DNA from 2 places in the Mesorhizobium sp. M1142 genome. Region 1 is predicted to be linked to the other one. Evidence: predicted binding sites of a transcription regulator. Region 1 holds the regulator's gene; the other holds the start of a gene.
What was found. Region 1 encodes HrcA, which represses chaperone genes, less so after heat shock. Its sites were predicted from a motif close to GTTAGCACTCNCNNNNNGNGAGTGCTAAC; they were not measured.
Positions count from the first base shown of each region.

Region 2: NKH42_RS26250 (co-chaperone GroES) is a predicted target of HrcA. The motif match lies at 4,971-4,999, and genes of this name have one in related genera.

Region 1 covers NZ_JAMYMK010000005.1:40,111-50,918, forward strand. The annotation lists gene cysK (cysteine synthase A) at 1-952, opposite strand, end outside; gene NKH42_RS10340 (LysE family translocator) at 1,106-1,723, opposite strand; gene NKH42_RS10345 (PQQ-dependent sugar dehydrogenase) at 1,811-3,166, opposite strand; gene NKH42_RS10350 (hypothetical protein) at 3,267-3,464, opposite strand; gene hrcA (heat-inducible transcriptional repressor HrcA) at 3,498-4,610, opposite strand; gene rph (ribonuclease PH) at 4,756-5,472, shown strand; gene NKH42_RS10365 (VOC family protein) at 5,505-5,915, shown strand; gene rdgB (RdgB/HAM1 family non-canonical purine NTP pyrophosphatase) at 5,945-6,592, shown strand; gene hemW (radical SAM family heme chaperone HemW) at 6,589-7,752, shown strand; partial or broken gene NKH42_RS10380 (low molecular weight protein tyrosine phosphatase family protein) at 7,757-8,057, shown strand; gene NKH42_RS10385 (hypothetical protein) at 8,323-8,508, opposite strand; gene rsmI (16S rRNA (cytidine(1402)-2'-O)-methyltransferase) at 8,685-9,611, shown strand; gene NKH42_RS10395 (YraN family protein) at 9,604-9,981, shown strand; gene NKH42_RS10400 (complex I NDUFA9 subunit family protein) at 10,174-10,808, shown strand, end outside.
Region 2 covers NZ_JAMYMK010000021.1:39,960-50,767, forward strand. The annotation lists gene NKH42_RS26230 (DUF1214 domain-containing protein) at 1-211, opposite strand, end outside; gene NKH42_RS26235 (transglycosylase domain-containing protein) at 309-2,468, opposite strand; gene NKH42_RS26240 (hypothetical protein) at 2,622-2,783, opposite strand; gene groL (chaperonin GroEL) at 2,862-4,481, opposite strand; gene NKH42_RS26250 (co-chaperone GroES) at 4,581-4,919, opposite strand; gene NKH42_RS26255 (hypothetical protein) at 5,164-5,436, shown strand; gene NKH42_RS26260 (DUF1488 family protein) at 5,433-5,699, shown strand; gene NKH42_RS26265 (DUF3168 domain-containing protein) at 5,966-6,376, shown strand; gene NKH42_RS26270 (hypothetical protein) at 6,761-7,060, shown strand; gene NKH42_RS26275 (response regulator transcription factor) at 7,125-7,790, shown strand; gene NKH42_RS26280 (ATP-binding protein) at 7,801-9,228, shown strand; gene NKH42_RS26285 (RT0821/Lpp0805 family surface protein) at 9,338-9,772, shown strand; gene ccmI (c-type cytochrome biogenesis protein CcmI) at 9,851-10,808, shown strand, end outside.

The DNA.
Region 1 (10,808 bases):
TCGACAGATAGCGTTCGGCGAAGGATGGAATGACGACCACCAGGTTCTTGCCCTTGTTCTCCGGCCGCGAGCCGACGACGATCGCCGCTTGCAGGGCGGCACCCGACGAAATGCCGACCGGCACACCTTCGAGCCGAGCGACGAGCCGTGCATTGGCAACCGAATCCTCGTTCGAGACCTTGACGATCTCGTCGTAGATCGTCGTGTCGAGGATTTTTGGCGCGAAGCCGGCGCCAATGCCCTGGATCTTGTGCGGGCCTGGCTGGCCGCCCGACAGCACCGGCGAGGCTTCCGGTTCGACGGCGACGACATGCACCGAGGGCTTGCGCTTCTTCAGCACCTGGCCGACGCCGGTGATGGTGCCGCCGGTCCCGATGCCGGCAACGAAGATATCGACTTCGCCATGGGTGTCGTTCCAGATTTCCTCGGCCGTGGTGCGGCGATGGATTTCCGGATTGGCGGGGTTTTCGAATTGCTGCGGAATGACGGCGTCGGGCAGTGTTGCCGCCAGCTCGTCGGCCTTGGCGATGGCCCCCTTCATGCCTTTCGGCCCTTCGGTCAGCACCAGCTCGGCACCGAGCAGCGCCAGCATCTTGCGGCGTTCGACGGACATGGTTTCCGGCATGGTCAGAATCAGCTTATAGCCCTTGGCGGCGGCGGCAAAGGCGAGCGCGATGCCGGTATTGCCCGAGGTCGGCTCGATCAGCGTGGTCTTGCCGGGCGTAATCCTGCCCGAAGCCTCCAATGCCTCGATCATCGACACGCCGATGCGGTCCTTGACGGAGGCGATCGGGTTGAAGAATTCGAGCTTGGCCAGCAGATTGGCGACGACACCCTTCTCCCTGGCGAATTTATCCAGTCGCACCAGCGGCGTGTCGCCGATCGTCTCGGTGATCGAATTGTAGATGCGGCCGCGGCCGGGCACGTGTGTGTGGGTGGCGGGCTTGTTCATTGGTTTTCCTCCCAGAGGTCAAGCGGCAAGAGCCGGGCGGGCATAGGATAGAGCCATCCACCGCGCAAGATAGGCACGTTCGAAAAATATCCGGGTGACGGTCGTGCTGAATACCGGCGCCTTGCAGGGCGTTGGGCGGATTGGCGAAGAGATCTACTGGCGGGCGGCAATTGCCGCCGCCGCACCGACCATGAAGCCGGCGGCGGTGCGGTTGAGTGCCCTCAGCGCCCGCGGCGACTTCAGGAACCAGCGCGCCTTGGCCGCCAGCGCCAGATAGGGCACCAGCACCACGAGCAGAACGATGATAGTGAGCGCGACCAGGATGCCGTAATCGGCCAGTGTGATCGTCTTCAGATCGACGATGGTCGGGGTGATGGCGAGATAGAAGATCATCGTCTTCGGATTGCCGAGTGTGACGGCGAGACCGGCTACAAAGCTGGATGCCAAGCCGCCTTTGCCTTTCTTCGCCTCTACCGTTTCGGGCGTGATGCCGCTCGTCCAGAAACGCCAGCCAAGAAAAGCGAGGTAGGCGACGCCCAGCCATTTGATGGCCAGGAAGACCATGCCGAACGTCTGTGCGACGAAAGCCAGGCCGAGCACCACGGCAGTCAAATAGGTCAGGTCGCCGAGCATCAGCCCGAACGACATGGCCAGCGACGAGCGGAAGCCGGAACCCAGCGCACGCGCAACAAGCGCGGTGACGCCTGGGCCGGGGATGGCTGCGGCGATGCCGAGGGCGGCGCTATAGGCGAGGAACCCGGTGAGCGTCATGGTTCGCGCTTGTCGCACAATGTTGAAGTTGGGTGAATTCCCTCGGGCCGAATTCGATTGCGCCAGCGCAGCAGGCGACGCCGCCGTTCAGGAGCGGCCGTCTTCGTAGGTAACGCGCCAGATGGTGCCGTTACCGTCCTCGGTGACGATCAGGGAACCGTCCTTGGCCATGGCGACACCGACCGGGCGGCCCCAGACGGCGTCGTTCGAGATGACGAAGCCGGTCATGAAGTCCTCATACTCGCCGGTCGGCTTGCCATCCCTGAATTTGAGCCTCACCACCTTGTAGCCGGTCCTGGCGCCACGGTTCCACGAACCATGCATGGTGACGAAAGCATCCCCTCGGTAATCCGCCGGAAAGTTCTTGCCGTCGTAGAAGGCTATGTTCATCGGCGCCGAATGCGCCTGCATCAATACATCGGGGACAGTGGCCTTGCCGGCGAGGTCTGGCCGCTCGCCCTGATGGCGCGGATCCTCGTGGTTGCCGATGTAGTACCAAGGCCAACCATAGAACGCACCGTCCTTGACTTCAGTTGCAAACTCGAACGGCACATTGTCGCCGAGCTCGTCGCGCTCGTTGACGACGCACCACAACGCGCCGCTGGCGGGCTGCACCGTCATGCCCGTACAGTTGCGCAGGCCGGTGGCGACAGTTCGGGGATTTTTCCCGTCCGGGTCAAAGGCGAGCACATCGGCACGGCCGTCCTCGGGGCCCCAGGCCGCCCCGAGCGGCTTTGATTTCGCCCAGGCGTCGAGGCCGCCATCCGGCTGCTTGTCCATGTCCTCGGCGACATTCGAGTCCGAGCCAACCGATAAAAAAAGCGTCTTGCCGTCAAGCGAGAAGGCGATGTCGCGGGTCGAGTGACCGCCCGACGGGATTTTGGCGACAATGGTTTCTGGTTTACCGGACGCCTTCAGGTCACCGTCGCGATAGGGGAAGCGGACGATGCTGTCGCTGTTTGCGACATAGACCCATTGCGGCTTGCCGCCTGGCGGATAGAAGGCGATGCCGTATGGATAGTTGAGGCCTTGGGCGAAAATCGCTTTCTCGATGGGTTTGGCGCGGCCCTCGGCCAGACGGTAGACGCGTATTTGGTCGGCATGGCCGTTTGCGATGAACAGGTCGCCGTTCGGAGCGATGCGAACGACGCGCGGATTATAGAGTCCGGAGGCGATCATTTCGGCCGAAAAGCCCGGCGGCAATTCTGGCTCGGCGCTTTCGGGCCGTTCCGCCACGCCGCCGCCGTTCGAAGCGGATTGAGCGGGGTCGGCTGCCGGCATGTCTTGCGGCCCGATCAGGCGGCGGACGCCAGGCCTGTCGGCGTGCCAATCGCCAAAAGCGGCTTCGCCTTTGAGCACCTTTTGATCCGCCTGCTGGGCGGCTGCCGGTGTCGCGACAAGGAGGGCAGCGGCAACGGCCGCAAAGCCGCCAGATCGGATCATTAACGTCCTCCGAGGTTTGCCTCGAAGAGGGCAAACGGGATCAGGCATTGGTCGTTCCAAGCGGTGGTCCAGCACACGAGGATTTGAAGCCGAACCCCGTTCAGTTGCCAGAGGCGTAGAAGTCGTCGTCGAGTCGCTTTTCCAGCGCGACCAGATCGGCCGGCAGCGGCAGGCCCATGGCCCGCATCTCTTGCAGCTTCTCACGCAACTGCTCTTGCACCTCGTGGTGATCCTCAGGCTGATTGACCATTTCCTCGAGCAGCAGGCTGATCTGGGCCTTGAACGATTCCAGCGCCATTCTTTTTCTCCTTGCGGCAGGCCGCGGCGGCTCCTAGCGCAGCATGCGCGAAATCAGCTGCGCGGTATAGTCGACCATCGGTACTATGCGCGCATAATTCAGCCGCGTCGGCCCGATGACGCCGAGCGCACCGACGACGCGCGCGTCCTTGTCGCGATAGGGTGCCACCACCAGCGAGGAGCCCGACAGCGAAAACAGCTTGTTTTCCGAACCGATGAATATGCGCACCCCCGGGCCTTCCTCGGCGAGGTCGAGGAGCTGGATCAGTCCATCCTGCGTCTCCAGATCCTCGAACAGATGCCGCAGCAATTCTATGTCGGCCTGGGCGGTGACGTTTTCCAGGAGATTGGCGCGGCCGCGCACGATAAGCCGCCCAGGCACCCCGCTTTCGGCGCCTGCCCAGACCGCCAGGCCCTTCTCGACCAGATCCTGCGACAGCGTGTCGAGGGCTGCCCTGGTCTCTTCCTTGATGCGGGCGATCTCGACCCGGGCCTCGGCCAGGGTGCGGCCGCGGATATGGGCGTTGAGGAAGTTGGAGGCTTCGTGCAATTGCGAGACGGTGATGCCGGCGGGCAGATCGATGACGCGATTTTCGACGTCGCCGTTCTGCGAGACCAGCACGGCCAGCGCCTTGGTCGGCTCGAGCTGGATGAATTCGATGTGCTTCAGCGCCGCCTCATTTTTGGCGGCGAGCACGAGGCCGGCGCCGCGCGACATGCCGGACAGCATCTGGCTGGCCTCGGTCAGCATATGCTCCAGCGTCGCGCCCGAGCCGGAGGCGCGCACCTGCGCCTCGATGGTGCGGCGCTCCTCGTCGGAGAGGTCGCCGAGTTCCATGAATGCATCGACGAAGAAGCGCAAGCCGGCCTGGGTCGGCAGCCGGCCAGCCGAGATGTGCGGCGCGTAGATCAGGCCGAGATGCTCGAGGTCGCTCATCACGTTGCGGATGGTGGCCGGCGACAGCGATGACGGCAGGATGCGCGACAGGCTGCGCGAACCGACCGGCTCGCCATCCTTCAAATAGGAATCGACGATGCGCCGGAAGATGTCGCGCGAACGCATATCGAGCGATTGAAGCGCGGGCGGTTGAAGTGCCGGCGACGAGAGCAATGGCGACTGCGAACCGGGATCGACTACCTTGGTCATTCGAGCCAGAAACCTCCGGTCCGAAGATATAGACTTCCGCGGCGTCGGCGCAACCGGTCCATTTTCCTTTGCGCCTCACGCCCCGTGCGGCTACAAGCCGGCCAAGATTCCCCGGCCAAGATTCCGAAGAAAGAAAGAAGCCTGAATGCGCCCTTCCAAACGCCAATTCGACGAAATGCGCCCCATCTCCTTCGAGCGCGGCGTCTCCAAGCATGCGGAAGGCTCGTGCCTGGTGAAGTTCGGCGACACGCATGTGCTGTGTACGGCCAGCCTGGAGGAAAAGGTGCCGGGCTGGATGCGCAACTCCGGCAAGGGCTGGGTGACGGCGGAATACGGCATGCTGCCGCGTTCGACCGGCGAGCGCATGCGCCGCGAGGCTTCGGCCGGCAAACAAGGCGGCCGCACGCTGGAGATCCAGCGGCTGATCGGCCGCTCCCTGCGCGCCGTGGTCGATCTGCAGGCGCTCGGTGAGCAGCAGATCACCGTCGACTGCGACGTGATCCAGGCCGACGGCGGCACGCGCACCGCTTCGATCACCGGCGGCTGGGTGGCGCTCTACGACTGCCTGCGCTGGATGGAAGCCCGCCAGATGGCGAGCCTGGGCAAGGTGCTTAAGGATCACGTCGCGGCGATCTCCTGCGGCATCCATGATGGCCAGCCGGTCATCGATCTCGACTATATCGAGGATTCCTCGGCCGGCACCGACGCCAATTTCGTCATGACCGGCAAGGGCGGCATCGTCGAGATCCAGGGCACAGCCGAGGGCGAGCCGTTCTCGGAAGAGCAGTTCGCGGCGCTGATGGAGCTCGCCAAGAAAGGCATTCAGCGCCTGGTCAGCTTGCAGCAGATGGCGGTGGCTTAGCTGCGGTCAATATTGGAGAGATTGGCGATCCTGTGACTCCTTCCGCAATCCTGGAATCAGCACTCTACGTGACGGACCTTGCTGCCGCGGAACGGTTCTATTCGGGCGTCCTCGGGCTCGATCTGCTCGGTAAGGTCGATGGCAGGCATCTCTTCTTCCGCTGCGGCGACGGCGTGCTGCTTATCTTCAATGCCGAGGCGACCAAAGTGCCGCCGCGGGCCGACGCCAAGCTGCCCGTGCCGCCGCATGGCACGGTCGGCGAGGGCCATCTTTGCTTCGCCGCAAGCGCGGATGAAATCCCACGCTGGAAAGCGCATCTTGAGGCGAAGAAAATCGCCATCGAAAGTGAGTTCGAATGGCCTCAGGGCGGTCGCTCGATCTATATTCGCGACCCCTCGGGCAATTCGATCGAATTCGCCGAGCCAAGAATTTGGGGCATCTGATGCATTCGCCGCCTGTTCATTCACCAACTATTCATTCGCTTGATGGGCATAAGATCGTCGTCGCAAGCCACAATGCCGGCAAATTGCGCGAATTCACCGATCTGATGGCGCCATTCGGCATAGAAGCGAAGTCCGCAAAGGAATACGGCTTGCCGGAGCCGGACGAGACTGGCACCACTTTCGAGCAGAACGCCTTCATAAAGGCCTTGGCCGCCGCCAAGGCAACTGGATTGCCGGCGCTGTCGGACGATTCCGGCCTGTGTGTCGATGCGCTCGACGGCGCACCCGGCGTCTACACCGCCAACTGGGCCGAGACGCCGGACGGCTCCCGCGACTTCGGCATGGCCATGCAGCGCACGGAAGTGGCCTTGCAAGAAGTTGGCGCGATCACGCCTGCCCAGCGCAAGGGCCGCTTTGTCGCGGTCATCTGCCTTGCCTTCCCTGATGGCCAGGCGGAATATTTTCGCGGTGAGGTCGAGGGCACGCTGGTATGGCCGCCGCGCGGCGAGCTCGGCTTCGGCTACGATCCGGTGTTCTTGCCCGATGGGTTCGAAAAGACCTTCGGCGAGATGAGCGCGGAGGAAAAGCATGGCTGGAAGCCCGGCCAGCCAACCGCATTGTCGCACCGTGCCCGTGCCTTCCAGAAATTCGCCCAAGCCCGATTGGCCGGCGCATGACCATGCTGCTCGACCGCAGCCCCGGTTTCGGCGTCTACGTCCACTGGCCATTCTGCGCGGCCAAATGCCCCTATTGCGACTTCAACAGCCATGTCCGCCACCAGCCGGTCGACCAGGAGCGTTTTGCCCGCGCCTTCGAGACCGAGCTGGCGACGATGCGCGGCCGCACCGGGCCGCGCGAGGTGACCAGTATCTTTCTTGGCGGCGGCACGCCATCGCTGATGAAGCCGCAGACCGTGGCGGCGGTGCTGGATGCAGTGGCGAAGAACTGGACGGTGCCCGGTGGCATCGAGGTGACGCTGGAGGCCAATCCCTCCTCGGTCGAGGCCGAGCGCTTTCGCGGCTATCGCGCGGCCGGCGTCAACCGGGTGTCGCTTGGCGTGCAGGCGCTGAACGACAAGGATCTGCGCTTCCTCGGCCGTTTGCACAATGTCGATGAGGCTCTGCATGCGATCAGCCTGGCGCGCGAGATATTCCCACGGCTGTCGTTCGACCTGATCTACGCGCGACCTGGTCAGACGCCGGAAGCGTGGCAGGCGGAGCTCGAGCAGGCGATCGGCCACGCCGCAGACCATCTGTCGCTCTATCAGCTGACCATCGAGGAAGGCACGCCGTTCCATGCACTGCATGCGGCAAGGAAATTCATCATTCCAGACAATGAGCTTGCCGCCGATCTCTACGCGTTGACACAGGAGATCACCGCCGCGCACGGACTGCCGGCCTACGAGATTTCCAACCACGCCAGGCCCGGCGCCGAAAGCCGGCACAATCTCACCTACTGGCGTTATGGCGAATATGTCGGCGTCGGTCCCGGCGCGCATGGCCGGTTCGTCGAAAATGGCCGCCGCGTGGTGACGATCGCCGAGAAAATGCCGGAGACCTGGGCCAATCTGGTCGAGGCCAAGGGCCATGGCGTTACCGGCGGCGAAATCCTGACGCGCTCGGAAGAGGCCGACGAGTTCCTGCTGATGGGGCTGAGGCTGGCGGAAGGCATCGACCTTTCCCGCTACGAGGCATTTTCAGGGCGCGGCCTGTCGACGGCACGGCTGTCGGTGCTGCAGGACGAAGGCCTGGTGGCATCGATCGGCAATGCCCGCCTGCGCGCCACGCCGGCCGGCATGATCGTGCTCGATGCGGTCGTGGCGGATTTGGCCAGATAGCACGTTGAAGAACGTTCTCTTCACCTGCAGCCAGAATCGCTTGCGCAGCCCGACGGCGGAGCAGGTGTTTTCCAAGCGGCGGGACATCGAGGTCGCTTCGGCCGGCACTAATGACGCATGAACTCGTCGCCTGGGCCGACATCATCTTCGTGATGGAAAAAACGCACCGCGCCAAACTGCAGCAGAAATTCAAGACAAGCCTGAAAAAGGCTCGAGTAATCTGCCTCGATATTCCCGACGACTATGCATTCATGGACCCGGCTCTGGTGGACCTGCTGGAGCCCCGCGTCTCGAAGTATCTGGGTGAAGGATACATGGCGGAGCATTCGCAACCGCGCTTCGAGAACTGTCTCGACCGATCGCTAAGGTTTGCGGGGTCAAGCCTCGTGCTTGTGGCGGTGTTTGGCGCGATCTTTTTCGCTGGTCTCTCCGGAACGGGCCGGCTTGATCTCGCTTTTGTCGCGTGAGGCATGGTGCTGGTCGTCTGCGGAATGTGACGCTGCGCCATCGCGGGCGCTTTTTGTTTCGAGGCGGGTGATGAAAATGTCGAAGCGATTGGGCATCGTCCGGTCAGTGCTCCATCGTGCGGTCGGTTTCGTTTGCTTGCTTGCTCTCTGTCGATCGCTGGCGTGCAAGCGGCTTCTTGGCTCTGCCATCTGCGGCTTCGGCAGGCAGGCTCTTGTCGCATGGCGCGGCGAAGCGTTTGCGGCCGGCATAGTAGGGTTCGAAAACGTCCTGTATGGTCAGGCTGTTCATCCTGCTCCTCCCGAGATCAGGTGTAAAATTCGCCGGCAACGGTTTCGTTCCCTACTATGGCGAAGGCATGGCGGCTGGTTCACGTCGGCATCCCTTTTGGAACCCGGGCCTTTGCAACCCAGGCTTTTGCAACCAAGCGTGAGCCGTGCCAAACAGGGTCGAACGGAGTTGTGCAGGTGACCGGCGAATCGGCCAAACGCAGTTATGTGGTCGGGCAGACCGAAATCGCCGCCCGGCCGCTCGAGCCGGCGCTCTACCTGGTGGCGACGCCTATCGGCAATCTCGCCGACATCACGCTGCGCGCGCTGGAAACGCTCGCCGCCGCCGATATCGTCGCTTGCGAGGACACACGTGTCAGCCGCGTGCTGCTCGACCGCTACGGCATCCGCCGCCGCACCACCGCCTACCACGAGCACAATGCCGGCGAGGCCGGACCGAAGCTGATCGCGGCGCTGCTGGCCGGCCAAAGCGTAGCGCTGATCTCGGATGCCGGCACGCCGCTCATCTCCGACCCCGGCTACCGGCTGGTCGGTGAGGCGCTGGAACGCGGCATTCGTGTCGTGCCGATCCCCGGCCCGTCAGCAGCACTTGCCGCTTTGACGGCATCCGGCCTGCCCTCGGACGCGTTTCTGTTTGCCGGCTTCCTGCCGGTGAAGACCGGGCAGCGGCTGACGCGGCTGGAAGCGCTGAAGGCGGTGCCGGCAACGTTGATCTTCTTCGAATCGCCGCGCCGGCTGGCCGAGACGCTCAGTGCCATGGTCGAGGTGCTGGGCGGTGCCCGCAAGGCGGCGATCGGCCGCGAGCTGACCAAGACTTTCGAGGAGATGCGGACCGGCACCCTGCAATCGCTCGCCGGCCATTATGCGGGAGCCGATACGCCCAAGGGTGAAATCGTCATCTGCGTCGGCCCGGCCGATGCGGTCGCTGATGAGCCAGAAGACATCGACCGGCTGCTGCTTTCGCTCGCCGCCGAAATGCCGGCCTCCAAGGCAGCGGCGGAAGCCGCCAAGATGACGGGTGGCCAGAAGCAGACGCTCTATCGTCGGCTGCTCGACCTCAAGAATGCTGGAAGAGACGGGGCCGGCGGAGACGGCGATGGCTGAACGGCCAAGCGCCAGCCGGCAAAAGGCCTACCGGCGCGGCCATCACGGCGAATGGCTGGCGGCGGCGGCGCTGATGCTGAAAGGCTACCGAATTCTTGCCCGCCGCCACCGCACCAGGTTCGGCGAGATCGACCTGATCGCGCGGCGTGGCGATCTGGTGCTGATCGTCGAGGTCAAGGCGCGCCGCACGCTGATGGAGGCAATGGAAGCCGTCGGTCGCGAATCGGAGCACCGCATCGAAGGCGCCGCCGATTTCTGGCTGTCGCGCCAATCCGACTACGGAAAATTATCGGTGCGCTTCGACATGGTGGCGGTGCTGCCGTGGCGTTGGCCGGTGCATGTCGAGAATGTGTTTTACGGGCGAAACTAGGCCATTCTCGAAGTGGGGCCGTTTTGCTGCGCCTGCGGTTCAGATCATGGTTTGCCGATCTGTCAAGCATCCGCCCAGCGCTGACTGGAACAAAAGCGTTCCTGCGTTGTTCCTCAATCGTCCTGATGTTCGACGGGCTGGTTCAAGTGCCGGCCAGGGCAGTCCTCGTGGCAGCTATGCGAGGACAAAGGGATGGCGAGGCAAATGGATCCCGACGATCTCAACCCGGAACGGATCGTCACCGTGTTCGGCGGAACTGGCTTTCTCGGGCGCAGGATCGTGAAGCGACTCCTGGAAAGAGGTTTCACGGTGCGCGTCGCATCTCGCCATCCGGCTCGCGTGGCCCTGGTCTTTTCCTCGATTACGAGGATGCCCGAAGCAGTCGACGCGGATATAACGGATGCGTCCTCGATCGGGTCGGCCATTGCCGGATCGCAGGCGGTCGTGAATGCTGTCAGTCTTTACGTCGAGCAGGGCGTCCAGACCTTTGAACGCGTGCATGTGAAAGCCGCGGCCGATCTCGCTGCCGCGTCGCGCGACCGCGCGATCGACCAGTTCGTCCAGATTTCAGGGATCGGCTCCGATCCTCAATCGGATTCGAATTACATAAGGGCGCGTGGGCGCGGAGAAGGTGCCGTGGAAAGCGCATTTCCCGGCGCTTTCATTGTGCGTCCCGCCGTCATGACAGGACCTGACGACACTTTCCTGACGACCATTGTGAGGCTGATACGCCTCCTGCCGGTCTATCCGCTGTTCGGCGATGGTGGCACACGGCTTCAGCCGGTCCATGTGGCGGACGTCGCAGAAGCAGTGAGCCGGCTGATCGA
Region 2 (10,808 bases), on a different contig from region 1:
CCTGTCCAAGCGCCAGCACGCCTTCGCGAGCCACGCGGGCCTTGGAATAGGGATCCGCCGTCGGCGTGCCGATATCCGGGAAGGCGGTCCATTGGCCGATCCTGATGGCGCCGACGCCATCCTGCAGCTTCAGCGCGTACCAGACGCTGGCGCCACCGCCACCGATGGCGATGGCAAGCGAAAGCAGCGTCAGGAAGGCGTTCTTGAGCATGAGGAGCCGAGAGAACCGAAGGCCGGGGACAGAAAGATTGCGGCCCGGGATATCTCGGCGCAGGGGCTTATGGCAAGCGGCCCCGCGGAATTGGCCGTCACAGCGCCGACAGGGTCTCCGGTGCAGCGGGCGCGTCGAGCACGGGTGCCGCCTGGAAAAGCCTGGTCAGTTCTTTCAGGGTCCGGGTGGTCCGGCTGGACAGCACCGGCGGACGCTCGGCGTCGGCGTCGGCTGCTGCCTGTTCGGCGTTCTTCTTTTCCGCTTCCTCGGCCTTGGCGGCAATTTCGGCATCGACGAAGGGGTGATCGATACCGGGGATCGGTTTCAGGTCTATATTCTGGTGCGCATAGAGCATCAGCCGCTGCCACACCATTGCCGGCAGCGTGCCGCCGGTCATCTTGTTGGTCGCGGTGAAGTCGTCGTTACCGAGCCAGACGGCGGCTGTGTAGTTGCCGGTAAAGCCGACGAACCAGGCATCGCGGTAGGACTGCGTCGTGCCGGTCTTGCCGGCGACAACGATGTTTGGAAGGGCCGCGCGCCGGGCCGTGCCGATCACCGGCACCGCCGCCAGCATGGTGTTCATGTATTTGAGCGCCTGCTCCGACAGCACCCGGTGCGGCGGCGGCGCGTCCTTGGCGAAGTCGTAGACCACCTCGCCGGTACGGTTGAAGAGTTGGCTTATGCCGTGCCGGGTTCCGGCAAAGCCGTTCTGGGCGAACACGCTGTAGCCCGTCGCCTGGTCCATCACAGTCATGCCCGATGTACCGAGCACCATGGTCTTGTGCGATTCCAGCGGCGACTCGACGCCCATGGCTTCGGCCATCGCCTTGATCGGCTTGATGCCGAGATAATCCTTGGCCAGCCGCACCGGCACGGTGTTGATCGATTTGGCCATCGCCGTGATCAGCGTCACCTTGCCGGCCGACCCGCCATTGTAATTGTGGGGCGACCAGCTGCCCCAGGAGATGGGTCCGCCGGACACCACCGAATCCGGCGTGAAGCCATGCTCCATCGCCGTCGCATAGACATAGGGCTTGAACGAGGAGCCGGTCTGGCGAAGTGCCTTGGTGGCGCGGTTGAACTGGCTGGCGCCGTAGTCGCGGCCGCCGACGATCGCCCGGACGGCGCCGTTGGTCTCGATGACGACGATGGCGCCCTCGGTGACGTTGTATTCCTTGCCGAACTGGCGGAGGTGGAACTCCATCGATTCTTCGGCCGCCTTCTGGATGTTGGCGTCGAAAGTGGTGTGGGCGACAAGCGAGTGCGGGCCGCCTTTGGCGGCGATCTTCTTGACCTCGTCGAAGGCCCAGTCGAGGTAATAATCGGGGCTCTTCTGCTCGCCGCGGTCGACGATTTCGGCCGGGTGTAATCTTGCCTGCAGCACCTGGCCTTCGGTCATGAAGCCGGAATCGACCAGATTGGACAGTACCACATTGGCCCGCGCACGGGCGGCGGGCAGGTTTATGTGCGGCGCGTATTTGGTCGGCGCCTTGAACAGGCCGGCCAGCATCGCCGCCTCGGCAAGGTTCAGGTCCTTGACGCTCTTGCCGAAATAGAAATCGGCTGCTGCCTCGATGCCGAAAGTGCCGCCGCCCATGTAGGCGCGGTCGAGGTAAAGCTGCAGGATTTCCTTCTTCGACAGATTGGCTTCGAGCCACAGCGACAGGAAGGCTTCCTTGATCTTGCGCTCGAAGGTCCGTTCGTTGGTCAGGAACAGGTTCTTGGCCAGCTGCTGGGTGATGCTCGAGCCGCCCTGGACGACGGAATTTGCCCGTACGTTCTCGAAGATGGCGCGCGACAGGCCGAGCACATCGATGCCGTAATGGTCGAAGAAACGGCGGTCCTCGGTGGCCAGCACCGCCTTGATGACATGGTCGGGCATCTCGTCGACCGGCACCGAATCGCGCTGGATGATGCCCCGCTGGCCGATCTCGTTGCCGTAGCGGTCTAGGAAGGTGACGGCGAAGTCGCCTTGCGTGCGCCAGTCGCCGGCGGTTATCTGGAAGGCCGGCAAAGCCAGCGCCAAAAGGACGACGATGCCGCCGGCACCGAGCGTAAAGCCTTCACTCAACAGTTCGATCAGGCCGCGGCGCCAGCCGCCGACGCGGAAACGCCGCGAGAAGATGGTGGCCGCCTCCCAGAACTGGCGCGCCCTGAAGCCGATTTCGTAGGCAGAGGAATCGATCCACGCATCCACCGCCAGCAGCCTTGCGGCGATCGGACCTCTTCTCTTGCGTGGTTCCAAAGGACTGGCCATTCCAGGATCCGGCTGCGGGGACGCCGCCAACTGAGAAACCGCATGCCGGCAATTTCACGGCGGCGCGCCTTTCAAGACTATTCGTCCATTTTGGTGCTGCCTACAAGGGCGATGAAGGTTCCGCGCTTGCGTGGGTGCTGAGGATCGGCAGCGTCACATGGGACGCTTGTCCGCGATCTTTTTCGGGTCGCGGCCTATCATACCGGCGTTGGCTTTCCTGTGCTTGTCGGCAAGCCTGCGAATGCGATCGAAGCGGCTTTCCTCGGCCACTTCGATTTTCGCCGCTGCATTTGGCTTCGGGACGAATGCGATCATTGATCGATCTCCTTGCCGATGGTGCGCGCCGGGGATACCCGGCGGCTGTCTTTCAGGCTTGTTTCCGGCAGTGGCTGGTCAATAGCCCATGCCGCCGGGCGAAGCAGCGGCTTCCTTCGCCGGAACGTCGGTGATCATGGCTTCCGCCGTGATCAGAAGCGCCGCAATGGAGCCCGCGTCCTGCAGCGCCGTCCGTACCACCTTCGCCGGGTCGACGATGCCGGCCTTGATCATGTCGACATAGACCTCGTTCTGGGCATCGAAGCCCTGATTGTGATCCTTGCCGTCGGCGAGCTTGCCGACGACGATCGAACCTTCGACGCCGGAATTCTCGGCGATCTGCCGGATCGGCGCTTCGAGCGCTCTCGACACGATCGAAATGCCCGCCGTCACATCGGCATTGGCTCCGGTCATCCCGTTCAGCACAGCCTTGGCGCGCAGCAACGCGACACCGCCGCCCGGAACGATGCCTTCTTCAACGGCCGCGCGCGTGGCGTTCAGCGCATCGTCGATGCGGTCCTTCTTTTCCTTGACCTCGGATTCGGTGGCGCCGCCGACGCGGATGACGGCAACGCCGCCCGCCAGCTTGGCGAGACGTTCCTGCAGCTTCTCCTTGTCATAGTCGGACGTGGTTTCCTCGATCTGCGCCTTGATCTGCTGGACGCGCGCCTGGATGGTGGTCTTCTCGCCGGCGCCGTCGATGATCGTGGTGGTGTCCTTCTCGATCAGCACGCGCTTGGCGCGGCCGAGCATGTCTATGGTAATGTTCTCCAGCTTGATGCCGAGATCCTCGGAAATCATCTGTCCGGCGGTGAGCACGGCGATGTCTTCCAGCATCGCCTTGCGGCGGTCACCGAAGCCAGGCGCCTTGACGGCCGCTACCTTGAGGCCGCCGCGCAGCTTGTTGACGACCAGCGTTGCCAGCGCTTCGCCCTCGACGTCCTCGGAGATGATCAACAGCGGCCTCCCGCTTTGCACCACGGCTTCGAGGATGGGCAGCAGGGCCTGCAGATTTCCGAGCTTCTTTTCGTGGATGAGGACGTAAGGGTCTTCCAGCTCGGCGCGCATCTTCTCGGCATTGGTGACGAAATAGGGCGAGAGATAGCCGCGGTCGAACTGCATGCCTTCGACGACGTCTAGCTCGGTTTCGGCGGTCTTGGCCTCCTCGACGGTAATGACGCCGTCATTGCCGACCTTGTCCATCGCCTTGGCGATCATGGCGCCGACACTGGTGTCGCCATTGGCGGCAATGGTGCCGACCTGCGCGATCTCGCCTGAGGACTTGACCTTCTTGGCTCGGGCCTGGATTTCCTTTACGACGGCGCTGATGGCAAGGTCGATGCCGCGCTTGAGGTCCATCGGGTTCATGCCGGCGGCAACGAATTTGGCGCCCTCGCGCAGGATGGAAGCGGCAAGCACCGTGGCGGTGGTGGTGCCGTCGCCGGCGAGGTCGTTGGTTTTCGAGGCCACTTCGCGCACCATCTGTGCGCCCATGTTTTCGAACTTGTCGGAAAGCTCGATTTCCTTTGCCACGGCCACCCCGTCCTTGGTGATGCGCGGCGCGCCGTAGGCCTTGTCGATGATGACGTTGCGGCCTTTGGGGCCGAGCGTCACCTTGACGGCGTTGTTGAGGATTTCGACGCCGCGCAGCATGCGGTCACGCGCGTCGGTGGAGAATCTGATTTCCTTGGCAGACATGATCTTTTCCAGTTCGGTTGTCGTGGCAAGGCGCTTGCAGCGCCTGAATCAAAGCTCGGAGCGTCCTTTGCGCGCGCGGGAGGGCGCGCGGCCTTCCAATCAGGCGGCCTTCTTGGCAGCCACGGTCTTGTCGATGATGCCCGTCTCGCTTTTTTCGATGATGCCCATGACGTCGGCCTCCTTCATGATCAGAAGGTCCTCGCCGTCTATCTTGACCTCGGTGCCGGACCATTTGCCGAACAGAATGAGATCGCCGGCCTCGACGTCGAGCGGGATCAGCGCGCCGCTTTCGTCCCGCGCGCCCGGCCCGACAGCGATCACTTCGCCTTCCTGCGGTTTTTCTTTGGCATTGTCGGGGATGATGATGCCGCCCTTGGATTTGGTGTCGCTTTCGGCGCGCCGAATGACGACGCGATCGTGGAGTGGCCGGAATTTCATGGGGACTCTTTCTGGGGCCGGCTTAGGCGGCCGCCCCCTCTCTATAGGCGCCTTGGCACTCGATTGATAGGAGTGCCAAAAAATATTCATAGGGCATATAAAATATTGAACGTATTATCTTGCCTGGTCATCCCTTGGTGTTCGGGTCCTGCCGAATATTAATGAAATTGAATTTCTGTCTTTGAACACCTATTTTACGATGAAGTTCACAGTCATGACTTTCGCTGCAAGGGAGATTTTACCGATGGCCGAAGGCAATCAGAACATCATGGAAAAAGCTCAGGCTCGCTTCATGGAAAACCAGAAGAAGACGGCGGAACGGAACAAAGCAACTGCCGAATATCTCTCGGAGGCCAAGGCCAGGAGCATCAAAACGGCAAGGCTGAGGGAATTGCGACTGGCCAAGGAAGAGGCGGACCGCGCGGCGGAAGCTCTGAATCCGGTCGCCGCAAAGAAGAAGCGGGCGTCACGGGCAGTCAAGAAGGCCGTATCCGCATCGATGGAGGCGAAACCATGAGCCTGACATTTCCCAATCCCAGCCGCAGCTACGACGAGGCAAGCAAACGCATCCGCTTCGTCGGCCATGACGGCATGTTCCAGATTTCCTTCTCTGTCGCTACCGATGCCATCTCCAAGATGCAGCCGGGAACGGCGGCCTCAGAAGCTACCTACCTGGCAGCCTTCGACACGGCTTCCAACTCGATCCACGATGTCGCCAGGAATGCCTATGCCCGCACCCGCAGGAGCATATATGTGCTGACTGCGGCCGATTTTCGCTAGATCCGTCGCAATCCGTCCACAAGACGCTTTCTCAGGGCTTCCGGTCCGCCTTCGCTCGCCGCTTGACGTCGCGACCGTTCAGCCGGTCAAGGGGTCCGTGACGCAGAGGGCTGCGGCGTCGCGCATTCCAGGAGCAGGGCTTATTCCCGAGGTCATGAAGGTTCATAATCCGTATGAGACGCGCTGATTCGCGCTTTTGCCGGGATGCCGTCATGCAACGCAGCTACGCAGCCGGGAGGTCGACGCGACGGGCGAGGGCAAAGACAATGACCGCGCCGGCCGTCGAATTGCAGAGGGCAATATTCGAGGCAGTGAACGGCGATCCCGACCTGTCGGCGGCACTGGGCGATGCAAGACTGTTCGACCATGCCCCGGAAAATGTTGCGTTCCCCCACATGACCTTCGGCCGCACCAGCGTCTACGACTGGGCAACGGGGACGGAGAACAACGCCGAGCAGTTGCTGACGCTGCATGTCTGGTCGAAGTCCGAGGCCAGCAAGGAAACCACCGACATCATGGACCTGGTCAGCGCCCGCCTGCGAGATGCGGCGCTCTCGCTTGGTGAACATCGTCGCGCCCATCTCAAGCTCGAATTCGCCGAAGCCCGCTACGACGAGGACCTTTCGGCCCATCACGGGCTGCTGCGCTTCCGCGCCGTGATCGAGGAAGACGGCTGAGCGTCGGGCACTTTCCGTAAAATCGGGCAATTTTGTTCTTGCTTTGTGCCGGCAGCTATGCTACTAATTTGGCTATGGTGCTGATTGGCGCCAATGACCCGTCGCAGAGCGGGTTTTTTTATTTCCGGTCGGTTCGGCTGAATCTGCCTTCGGTTGCCGGATCGATTGTCGAAGTCGGGGCAAACCTAAAGCGATTGCCTTTCACCGCCAAACGATGCCCGGTTGTCGGCGGAGGATCGGAGGGCTAGGTTAAACTTGGCAATTTCGCGGGATGGGCGGCGAAATGGCAATCCGGTAATCTCGCGCTTCAGGGGTGTGGCGGGCATGCATTCGAGCGTTCACCGTTCATATCACGTTCAGCACCGGCGCGTTAGAACGCTGGCCATGAAAACCCTTCGCTCCCACTTCCGGACCGCGGCACTGGCGCTCTCAGCCGCCGGCCTGCTTGCGTCGCAAGCGATGGCGATCCCCGCTGTCACCCCCGAGCAGCCCCAGCCGGTCGTCCTCGCCGCGTCCGACTGCTACGCGATCGGCCAGCAGGTGGCGGAGCAGAATGGCGGCACCTTGGCCAAGGCCTCGCAGTCGACACGCGGCGGCCAGCCGGTCTGCGTCATCGTCGTGCTCCTTCCGGGCAAGGACGGGCAGCGTCCCCGTCGCTCAGAGATCGTCGTTCCGCTGAACTGAACCGTGCCGTTTCCCAGTCTGCCGGAATCGGCCTATATCTGAACAGCTTCAACAGGCCTTCCGCATGCGCGTACTCGTCGTCGAAGATGACAAGGATCTCAACCGGCAGATCGGCGACGCGCTGGTCGATGCCGGCTATGTCGTCGACCGCGCTTTCGACGGCGAGGAAGGGCACTTTCTCGGCGACACCGAGCCCTACGATGCCGTGGTGCTCGACATCGGCCTGCCGCAGATGGACGGCATCAGCGTGGTCGAGCGCTGGCGGCGCGGCGGCCGCAAGATGCCGGTGCTGATCCTGACGGCACGCGACCGCTGGAGCGACAAGGTTGCCGGCATCGACGCCGGCGCCGACGACTACGTCACCAAACCCTTCCACATCGAGGAAATTCTGGCCAGGGTGCGCGCTCTGATCCGGCGCGCTGCCGGGCATGCCTCGTCCGAGCTGACCTGCGGGCCGCTGCGTCTCGACACCAAAGCCTCCAAAGCCGACGTCGACGGCGTACCGCTGAAGCTGACCTCGCACGAATTCCGCTTGCTTGCTTACCTCATGCACCATATGGGCGACGTGGTGTCCCGGACCGAACTGGTCGAGCATCTCTACGACCAGGATTTCGACCGCGATTCCAACACGATCGAGGTCTTTGTCGGACGGCTTCGCAAGAAGATGGGCATCGACATGATCGAAACCGTTCGCGGCATGGGCTACCGCATGCGTAAGCCGGAGGCGTAACGCGGAACCGCTGACTACAAAACCCGCCGTCTCGAACACGCCGTCGCTGCGGTCATGGCCGCGTTCGCTGGCGTTTCGCGTCATCGCCTTTTCCACGGTCTGGGCGATCCTCACTCTGGTCGTCATCTTCACCTTGATCACCACGCTCTATCGCCAGGCCAGCGAGCGCGGTTTCGACAGCCTGCTTTCGGCGCATCTGTTCAACCTGATCGGCTCGGTGGGCGTTTCCGAAGGCGGCCAGTTGACGGGCGCCCCCGACCTCGGCGATTTGAGGTTCTCGGAGCCGAATTCCGGCTGGTACTGGTCGGTCGAGCCCGCCTCGGAAGGCGTGCACGGCGATCTCCATTCGTCGTCGATGACCAAGGCGATCCCGTCGCCAAGCGTTGCCGAGGTGCCCTTCAATGCCAGCTTCCAGCGCAGCTATTCAGCGGATGGCATCGAAGGCGAGCAGTTGGAGGTGTTCGAGAGCGAGTTCGTCCTCGATGCGAAAAATCGCGCCGCGCGCTTCCGTGTCATGGGCAACCAGACCGAGCTCGAGCAGGAAATCGCTACCTTCCAGCGGCGCCTGTTGACCTATCTGTCGCTGTTCGGCGTCGGCATGATCGCCATCAACGCGATTGCGATCCTGCTCGGCCTGCAGCCGCTGCGCCGGGTCAGGAATGCGCTTGCGATGGTGCGCGAAGGAACCGCGCAACGCCTCGACGGCCGTTTCCCGGCCGAGATCGAGCCGCTCGCCAACGAGACCAATGCGCTGATCGAGAACAACAGGCGTATCGTCGAGCGGTCGCGCACGCAGGTCGGCAACCTGGCGCACTCGCTGAAGACGCCGCTTGCCGTGCTGCTCAACGAGGCGCGGGCGCTGGGTGGCGCCAAGGGGCAGCTGATCGCCGAGCAGGCTGCTTCCATGCAGAAGCAAGTGGACCATTATCTGCAACGTGCCCGCGTCGCCGCGCAGCGCGACAGCGTCGTCTACCGAACGCCGGTGATACCGCTGGTCCAGCGCATGGTGCGGGTGCTGCAGAAGCTTAACCCGCAGACGGCGCTGTCGCTGTCATTGCCGGCCACCGACATCGTCTTTGCCGGCGAACGCGAGGACCTGGAGGAGTTGCTCGGCAATCTGCTCGACAATGCGATGAAATGGGCAAGGAGCGCGGTCGCCGTTTCCGTGAAGCCAATCTCCAGCAAGGGTGGCGCCAGCAAGGAGGGCGCGGCCAATCTATTCGAGATAGCCATCGAGGATGACGGCCCCGGCATTCCCGACGACAAGGCGCGCGAGGTATTGCAGCGCGGCCGGCGTCTCGACGAGACAAAACCGGGCAGCGGGCTCGGACTTGCCATTGTCGCCGACCTTGTCAACGAGTATGGAGGCTCTCTGGCGCTGGAACGATCCGTCATGGGTGGATTGAAGGCGATGGTTCGATTGCGGAGCCTTCAGTAATGCTTTTCCAGGTGGCCGGCTGCGGCCAAATTTCCGACAAACATCGACATTATCGCCGCGCCAGCCTGCTGACAGCGCGGCGGTCCAGCTCAAGAAAGCCGGTATTGGCATGAAGATTCGCGTCGCGCTCGTTTCCGCCCTGCTCGCCGTCTCCGGCTGCACAACGCTCAGCAAGGGCCCGGCCGTTACGGTAACGCCGGCCGCCACGCCCCCCAGCGGCGCCAAGGTGGCGACGACGATCATCTCCGCCATGGGCGGCGGCCTCGTCGGCGGCTCTATCGGCGCCGGCCTGAGCGAGACCGAGAAACGCAGCGCGCTCGAGGCGGAATACAAGGCGCTTGAATACACGGCGAGCGGCCAGAAAGTGGCTTGGAAGAGCGACAGTTCGGCCCATCGCGGCGAAGTGGTTGCCGCCCAGCCCTATCGCGTCGGATCGCAGGACTGCCGGCAATACACCCATACGGTGTTTACCGGCACCGCCGGCGCCACCGCGCGCGGAACCGCCTGCCGCAATGCCGACGGCAGCTGGACGCCGCTGACGTAGCTGGTCCGGCCGTTTCCGCCAAAGCGTCGCAGCACGCTTGTGTTGGCAGGGCAGGGGTCTCGTTCTATTGGAAGAGCCATGCTGTTCTGGGTCATAGCCGCAATCCTGACGCTGGGCGCAAGCCTGGCGGTGCTGCTGCCGTTGGCCGGTGGATCGAAGAACGCGTCCGCTGCCGGCGATCACGACCTTGAAGTCTATCGCGACCAGCTGGCCGAGCTTGACCGCGATATGGCGCGTGGCCTGATCCAGCCGATGGAGGCCGAAGAGGCTCGCGCCGAAATCGCCCGCCGCATCCTTCGCCTGAGCAATGCCGGCCAGGCCGGCGAGACGGCGACGCAGCCGTCGCGGTCGACAAGACTGGTGGCGACGGCTGCCGTGCTGGTGGTTCCGCTGCTCAGCTGGGGCCTCTATGGCCAGCTCGGCTCACCCGACCTGCCATCGCAGCCACTCAGCGAACGCCTGGCCAAGAACCCCGCCGACAGCTCGGTCGACGAGCTGATAGCCCGCGCCGAGGCGCACCTGGCGGCCAACCCATCCGATGGCCGTGGCTGGGACGTTCTGGCGCCGGTCTATCTGCGCATGCAGCGATACGCCGATGCGGTGACCGCCTATCGCAACGCCATCCGCCTCGACGGCGACAGCGCTGCCCGTCAGGCGGGTCTTGGCGAGGCGATAGCCAATGCGGCCGGCGGCATTGTCTCGGCCGAAGCGCAGGCGGCGTTCGAGGCGGCGTTGAAGCTCGATCCGGCCAATCCGAAGGCCGCGTTCTATCTCGCCATGGGCATGGCACAGGAGGGCCGCATAGCTGAAGCCACGGCGGCCTGGCAAAAGATGCTGGCCGCCTTGCCGCAGGGCTCGCCGTGGCGCGGCGCCGTCGAGCAGGCGCTGGCCGAATCCGCCGCCCGCAGCGTCGCTTCCGGAGCGCCCGCGAAAGGACCGAGCGCCGAGGATATCGATGCTGCCTCCTCGATGTCGCCGCAGGACCGGCAAGCCATGATCAGCACTATGGTTGCCAGCCTCGATGAAAAGCTTCGGC